2 regions of the Arthrobacter sp. zg-Y40 genome follow, and region 1 is predicted to be linked to the other one. Evidence: riboswitches for the same ligand, from Rfam matches in the RefSeq annotation. Region 1 holds a riboswitch; the other holds the start of a gene.
The links. Region 1 has a riboswitch for cyclic di-AMP ahead of LJ754_RS09545 (LysM peptidoglycan-binding domain-containing protein). Riboswitches for the same ligand answer to the same signal wherever they lie in the genome.

Region 1 (3,396 bases):
CGCCCTGGACCTGGGGGCTGACGACTATGTGACCAAGCCGTTTTCCACCGAGGAGCTGCTGGCCCGGATCCGTGCCCTTTCCCGCCGGGTGCCGGCCGCCGCCGGTCCCAGCGAGATCACGTTCGGCGCGGTCCGCGTGGACCTGGCCGCCCGGCGGATCGCCCGCCTCAAGGACGGCGCCGACGTCCGGCTGACGCCTACCGAGTGGCGCTTCCTCTCCGAACTGCTGGCCCATCCCGGGATGCTGGTGACCCAGCAGACCCTGCTGCACAACGTGTGGGGTCCCGGAACAACGGACTCCGGCTACCTGCGCCTGTACATCGGCCAGCTGCGGCGGAAGCTGGAGGCCGATCCGGCCAGTCCCGCCCACCTGCTGACCGAACACGGCATGGGATACCGGTTTGTGCCCTGACGGCCCGCTCCGGTCCGCGGGATTCCACAAGGGCCGGGGCAGATAACGTCAAGGACACTTAACAACAGAGCGTCCGTTCCCGGGAAGGGAACGGACGCTTTGTTTGGTCAGCGGACTAACGCCTGCCGGCCGTGCGATAGGGCGGTGGAGCCTTATGCGCGGTAGAACACGGGGCCGGAGCCGACGTTGACGGACTGGACTACGGTCTGGTTGCCGTTCCAGCCGCTGTGGATGGCTTCGCCGTTGCCTACGTAGATGGCAATGTGGGCCAGGCCCATGCCGCCGTCGGCGTAGTAGACCATGTCGCCGGGCTCCGGGGTGGAGACCTGGGTGCCGTATGCCGCCAGCTGGGCGGGAGCAAGGTCGCCTACGGAGTGGCCGGCGGCGCGGAGCGCAACCTCAACCAGCACGGTGCAGTCCTGGGCTGCGCCCAGCTGCGAGTAGGCCGAGGCCAGCATGATGGCGTTGGTGCCGCCCACCGGTGCAGCGGCCGGAGACGGAGTCACGGAGGTGGCCTGCGTGCTGATCACGCCGGTGTTGGCGGCAGCGGCCTGGACCGGAGCGGCGTAAGCCTCGGTGGAGTAGGACGCGGCAGCGTAGCTGAGCTCGGGGGCAGCAGCAGCGCCGTCACCGGACAAGGTCACAACGTCACCGGGGTAGATGACGGAGGCCATGGACAGGCCGTTGAGGGAGAGGATGTTCTCCAGGCTCGTACCGTAGGTGCTGGCGATGGCACCGAGGGTGTCACCGGCAACTACGGTGTGGGTGGAAGCGGCCGCCGGAGCGGCCACGGGAGCAGCCTCAACTACGGGGGCGGCAACCGGAGCAGCCGGAGCTGCCGGAGCAACCGGTGCGGCCGGTGCCGTGGTCTGGGTGGGTGTGTAGTTGTCGTTGGCCACAACGCCGGCGGAGGCCGGTGCGGCCATACCGAGCATCAGGCCCGAACCTGCGGCGACAACGGCTGCGGTGCTGCCGATGGTCCGTCCGCGGGTAGCGGTGGCCAGTGAGATGGTGGACCAAACGCCGGTGGTCTCGGCGCGGTGGCGTCCCTGGGACTTGTTGAAAGACATGTAGATAACCTCTCCCGATACCTGCGAGGTGAGCTGTCGGATGCGGATGGGAGTCACCCGGCCGACCGGACTGAATCCGGTTTGGCTTAACCCCAAGGATTCAAGGAACCCGTAATTGGTTCCCCCGCCTCTGCCGTGGTGGTGCGTTCTGTGGACCCCGGACCAGCGGCAGAGCTAGGTAACAAGCCCGGGGGAGCCGCATCAGAAAGCGGCATGCGTTCAACCATACGAGACGGTTACGGTTGGATAACCATTTAGTGATCAGCTTCTCTGGAGGGTGTGAGTGGCGCCGCTGTGTGCTAGGCGCAGGAAATTACTTTGCTCCTGTTTAGTCACTCTGGCACCGGAAATTCCGGGCCGTTCAGTCTCGGTCCGGCTGCTGCGGGGCCGCATCCGGGTGGCGGTGGGCCCGGGAAGTGATACATGTGTGGTTCCTGATGCCCCTGATGGCTTTTCCACTACCCCGCAGTCCTGTGGCCTTCGTCGCTTTTTCCTTCCGCAGCAGCCCGGGCGCCCGTGTCCGCGCGTAAGATCGTTAGGTCGCCTTCCAATCGGTGGCGGCGCGTATCGGAGAAAACAGGAGAACGCAGTGGCTGGCAGCGGTCAGAAATTATGGACCAAGGGATTTGTGCTGGCGATCATCACCAATCTGTTCCTCTCAATGGTGTTCTACCTGCTGATGACCAGCATGGCCCTGTATGCCGTTGAGGAATTCGCGGCCTCGGACAGCGCCGGCGGCTTCGCATCCGGTTCCTTTGTTATCGGCGCCCTGCTGGCCCGGGTTTTCGCGGGCAAGTTCCTCGACTTTGTCGGACGGCGCCGGCTGCTGATTGTCAGCCTGGCCGTCTTCGTTGTGGCCGCACTCCTGTACATCCCGGCGGACAGCCTGGCCCTGCTGCTTACCGTGCGGATCATCCACGGTGCAGCGTTCGGCGCGGCCAGCACGAGCCTTTCAGCGTCCGTGATGGGGCTAATCCCGATCAACCGGCGCGGGGAAGGCACCGGCTACTTCGGCATTTCGACCACACTGGCCACCGCCGTCGGGCCGTTCCTCGCCGTCATGCTGGTGGATTCGGTGAGTTACCGCGCCCTCTTCCTGGTCACCACCGCCTGCGCCGCGGTCGCACTTGTCCTGTCCCTGGTGCTGCGCCTGCCCGAGCGCACGCCCACGCTGGAGGAACAGAAGAACAAGTGGCGGATGCACCTGACGGACATCATTGATCCCGGAGCCTTGTCCATTGCCTCCGTAATGTTCATAGCCGGCGCCGCCTACGCGGGAGTCCTGTCCTTCCTGAACTCCTACGCCCAGTCCGAGGGCCTGGTCCTCGGTGCCAGCCTCTTCTTTGTGGTCTATGCCGCGGTGGTGCTGGTGTCCCGGCTCTTTGTGGGACGCATCCAGGACCGCCACGGCGACAATGCCGTGATTTACCCGACTCTGGTGTCCTTCGCCGCCGGCCTGGCCCTGCTGGCCTACGCACCCAACAACGCCGTGCTGGCAGTGGCCGGGATCTTCCTGGGCTTCGGATTCGGCGCCCTGATGCCGTGCGCCCAGGCGATCGCCGTCAGCATGGCACCGGCGCACCGGATCGGTCTGGCCACCTCCACGTTCTTCATCCTCATGGACGCAGGCATTGGCGTGGGGCCGCTGCTGCTGGGCATGCTCCTGCCGGTTACCGGGTACCACGGAATGTACTGGGTGCTGGCCGCCGTCGTGCTGGCATCCACCGTGCTGTACCACTTTGTGCACGGCCGCAAGAATGTCCGCCCCGGCACACCGGTGGATCCCAAGCTGGGCGTTCCTGCCGCCTGACACGGTAACCTCGTGGATCACAGGTCCTTAGAGGGGAAGCAGGCCCATGGCACGTGAGGAAACCACCCTGACCGTTCCCGGTCCGGAAGGGGAGCGGCAGGTCC
Region 2 (3,396 bases), on a different contig from region 1:
CTTCCACCAGGGCGTGCATGACCTGGTCTCTGCCGTGGCTGCCGTAGAGACAGGGTCCAAGTTGACCCTCCTGCGGCTGGCCGAACCCATCCAGGTGGAGCCGGAGCTGCTGTCCCAGCTGGATGAAGCCGGGCTGCGCCCCGGTGCGGAAATCACCGCCGAAGTCGTAGGCGGCTACATTTCCGTGCGTGTCCCCGGCATCGAAGGAGCGCTTGAATTGCCGGCAGAAGTGGCCGCACACGTTTTTGTGGCACACGCCGGGTAACGGAATGGTTACTTTTGGGACATTTACCCTATAGTGAATTCCGACGTTGAAACACCATCGTTATCCGGTCTGTCCGCCGAGCCCTGCCAACGGACCGGAGCACCAAACTCGTCAGGCAGGGGCGGAGGACCCAATTTCCGGCAGAAGAACTGCCTTGGGGTGAAGCCTTCCGGAGGCCGGCGGCAAAACGTGCATAGAAGCACGCAGTGCCGGCGGTGAGCCGAGGGCCGAGTTTCTCTACTCGAATCCGACAGCTAACTTCGCAGGCGTTCCAAGAGAGGGAAACACTTGTCGAAGCATGCTGCTTCGGGGCGCCGCCGTGCGGCTGCCCCTGTTGCGCCCGCCCGCCGGCGCAGCTCCCCGCCCTCCGGGCGCAGGCGGGTTGAAACAAAAACCCTGTCCATGGGTGGCGCCGCCCAAAAGGTGGCCATCACCGCCGCCACATCAGGCCTGATCCTCACCGCAGCGCTGCCCACCTCCGCGGCCGCTGACGATCCCGTCCAGCCGCAGCCGGTTTCGGCCGACACACCGGTTTCCGCGGATGCCAACGCGAACATCGGATTTGCCCGCGCCGGGTTGAGCAGCAGCTATGACCCGGACGCCAAGCTGGCTTCCGTCGGCGTGGCAGCAGGGTCCCACACGGTCCCCGCGGCCGCTAAGGGCACGCTGTCCACCCCGCTGGATTCCGCGCTGGTGGAGACATCGGGATTCGGCCACCGCGTCAGCCCCATTACGGGCGAAACCGGGGAAATGCATAACGGCCAGGATTTCGCCGCCACCTGCGGCACCGCAGTAAACGCAGCTGCTTCCGGAAAAGTGGTCTTCGCCGGCTGGCACCCCTACGGCGGCGGCAACCGCGTTGTCATTGACCACGGCAACGGGGTCGAAACCACCTATAACCACCTATCCGCCATTTCCGTGTCGGTAGGCAGCGAAATCAAGCGTGGAAACCTGGTGGGAGCAAGCGGAACAACGGGCTCTTCCACGGGTTGCCACCTGCATTTCGAGGTCATGGTTAACGGTGAAGTAGTGGACCCGCTGAACTGGTTGTAACCGCACGAATATCATTTCGTGACCGGAACGTGACATAGCGCAAATGTTGCTGTACGCTCGTCCTCGTGCCCGATTGGCCAAAGATCGGGCACCTTCGAACAGATCGCCTAGCTCTGCCACTGTTTGAAGTCCGTTCGCAGAATCGCATGGCAGAGGCGGGGGAACCAATTTCGGGTTTCGCAAGAAGCCCTTGGGGTTAAGTTGCAAATGGCTTTAGGCCTGGCAACCGGGTGACTCCCATCCGAATCCGACAGCTCACCTCGTAGGCAATTGGGAGAGGCAAACCTGTGTCATCACACGCTCATGGCCGCCGTCGCGCAGCCACCGTTCAGACCAACCCGATTACTGCACTTTCCAAGGCAGTCAGCAGCAACGCAGGCATGGTAGGCCGTCAGGCCGCCGTCGTTGTGGCAGCATCCGGCCTCGTGCTGGCTGCAGGACTCCCTGCACAGGCAGCGTCCGTCAGCATGGACCGCCAGGCACTCGAATCCACCCCGCTGAATGTTGTAGCCGGGACAGTCAAGGCTAATGCGGACGCGGACGTAAAGCTTGCGGTCATGGAAGCACCCAGCTCCATCTCCGGCGAAGAATACCGCGCACAGGTAGCAGCTGAAGAAGCCGCAGCCGCAGCAGCTGCTGAGGCCCAGGCCCAGCAGGCAGCAGCAACCCAGCAGGCAGCAGCAACCCAGCGTGCCGCTGCTTCCCGTGTTGCCGCACCTGTTGCAAACGGCGCAGTACAGACCGCATCCTCCACTCCCGCAGCACCGGCCGCTGACGCCGTAGCTCCGGGCAATGTGGCCGCCGGCCTCGTGGCCTCGGCTTACAGCCAGATCGGCGTGGCGCAGGATTGCACCGCCATGGTCGAGAAGGCCCTGCGCTCCGTCGGCAAGTCCGTCGGCGACCTGGCTCCCGGCCAGTTCTTCCAGTACGGCACCGTTGTTGGCAGCCCCGCTCCCGGTGACCTGGTCATCAGTGCTACCCACGTCGCCATCTACGTTGGCAACGGACAGGTCATCAGCGGCGGTCTGAACGGTATGAACACCGGTCTGCACAGCCTCTCCGACCTGCACGGCTACAGCTTCGTCCGCGTCTCCTAAGCCCTGGTCTTCGAGAACAATCATGACCTCGACAATTGAGCGCGCCCGCCACCGGGCGCCGGTTGAACGCACCAGCACGCTGAACGCCCTTGCAGGTGCGGTCAGTGCAAACGCAGGAACGGTTGGCCGCCAGGCTGCCGTTATCGCAGCTGCCTCAGGCTTGGTCCTCACCACCGGTGTGGCCGCCAATGCTTCCGGCACGGAGCCCCTGCGGGATGTCCAGACGAGCACCCTGGATCTCACGGCAGCAAAGCTCGACAAAGTGTCTGCAGAAGCTGTGCTTCACTTTGAGTTCGAAGGCATTGCGGGCACCACTCCCGCGCCGGCTCCGGCAGCCCCTGTGGTGGAAGAGGCGCAGACCGCTCTCCAGGTTCAGGAAATGCCGGCCGCAGGTGCTGCGCAGGTTGCCCGCCCGGCATCCAACGCAGCTCCGGCGGCAAGGGTCAACACCGCCGCCGCCCCGGCACCGCAGGGCAGCCCCTCAGGGCTGGCCGCCACCATTGCTGCAGCAGCCTACGCCCAGCTGGGCGTCAACCAGGACTGCACCATGCTGGTGACCAATGCCCTGGCGGCTGCGGGGATCAACTTCCACGGATGGCCTGCCGGCTACCTGTCCCTTGGACGGACGGTCAGCGCAGCCGAGGCCATGCCCGGTGACTTGATCTACTACGCCGACGGCGGCATGGGCCTGGCCCACATTGCCGTATACGTAGGCGGTGGCCAAGCCGTGCACGGCGGCTTCAACGGCAACAGCACCGTTGTGGCACCGGCAGAACTCGGCTCGGGCGGCGTCTACATCCGCGTAGGCGGATAACGGCTTTTCTCTCCGGCCAAAAGCTCCTCCTTCGGGGGGAGCTTTTGCCGTTAACCGTCCGGGTCCGTCCCCGGGGACGGACCCGGACGGCGGAAGATGGCGCCAGCGCCCAGGGCAAGGTTTCGGCCCCGGAAATGGCCAAGACTGCATTCCCGTCATACTCTTGC

Region 2: linked by a shared signal. The riboswitch ahead of LJ754_RS16845 (NlpC/P60 family protein) and the one ahead of LJ754_RS09545 (LysM peptidoglycan-binding domain-containing protein) in region 1 are both predicted to bind cyclic di-AMP.

What each region holds. Positions count from the first base shown of each region.
Region 1 is NZ_JAJFZS010000008.1:462,462-465,857, reverse strand. Features, by position in the region: gene LJ754_RS09550 (response regulator) at 1-412, shown strand, start outside; gene LJ754_RS09545 (LysM peptidoglycan-binding domain-containing protein) at 565-1,482, opposite strand; cyclic di-AMP (ydaO/yuaA leader) riboswitch at 1,487-1,636, opposite strand; gene LJ754_RS09540 (MFS transporter) at 2,072-3,292, shown strand; gene ligD (non-homologous end-joining DNA ligase) at 3,339-3,396, shown strand, end outside.
Region 2 is NZ_JAJFZS010000011.1:17,053-20,448, forward strand. Features, by position in the region: gene LJ754_RS11565 (metal-dependent transcriptional regulator) at 1-265, shown strand, start outside; cyclic di-AMP (ydaO/yuaA leader) riboswitch at 356-550, shown strand; gene LJ754_RS11570 (M23 family metallopeptidase) at 554-1,318, shown strand; cyclic di-AMP (ydaO/yuaA leader) riboswitch at 1,444-1,602, shown strand; gene LJ754_RS16845 (NlpC/P60 family protein) at 1,606-2,415, shown strand; gene LJ754_RS11580 (NlpC/P60 family protein) at 2,438-3,229, shown strand.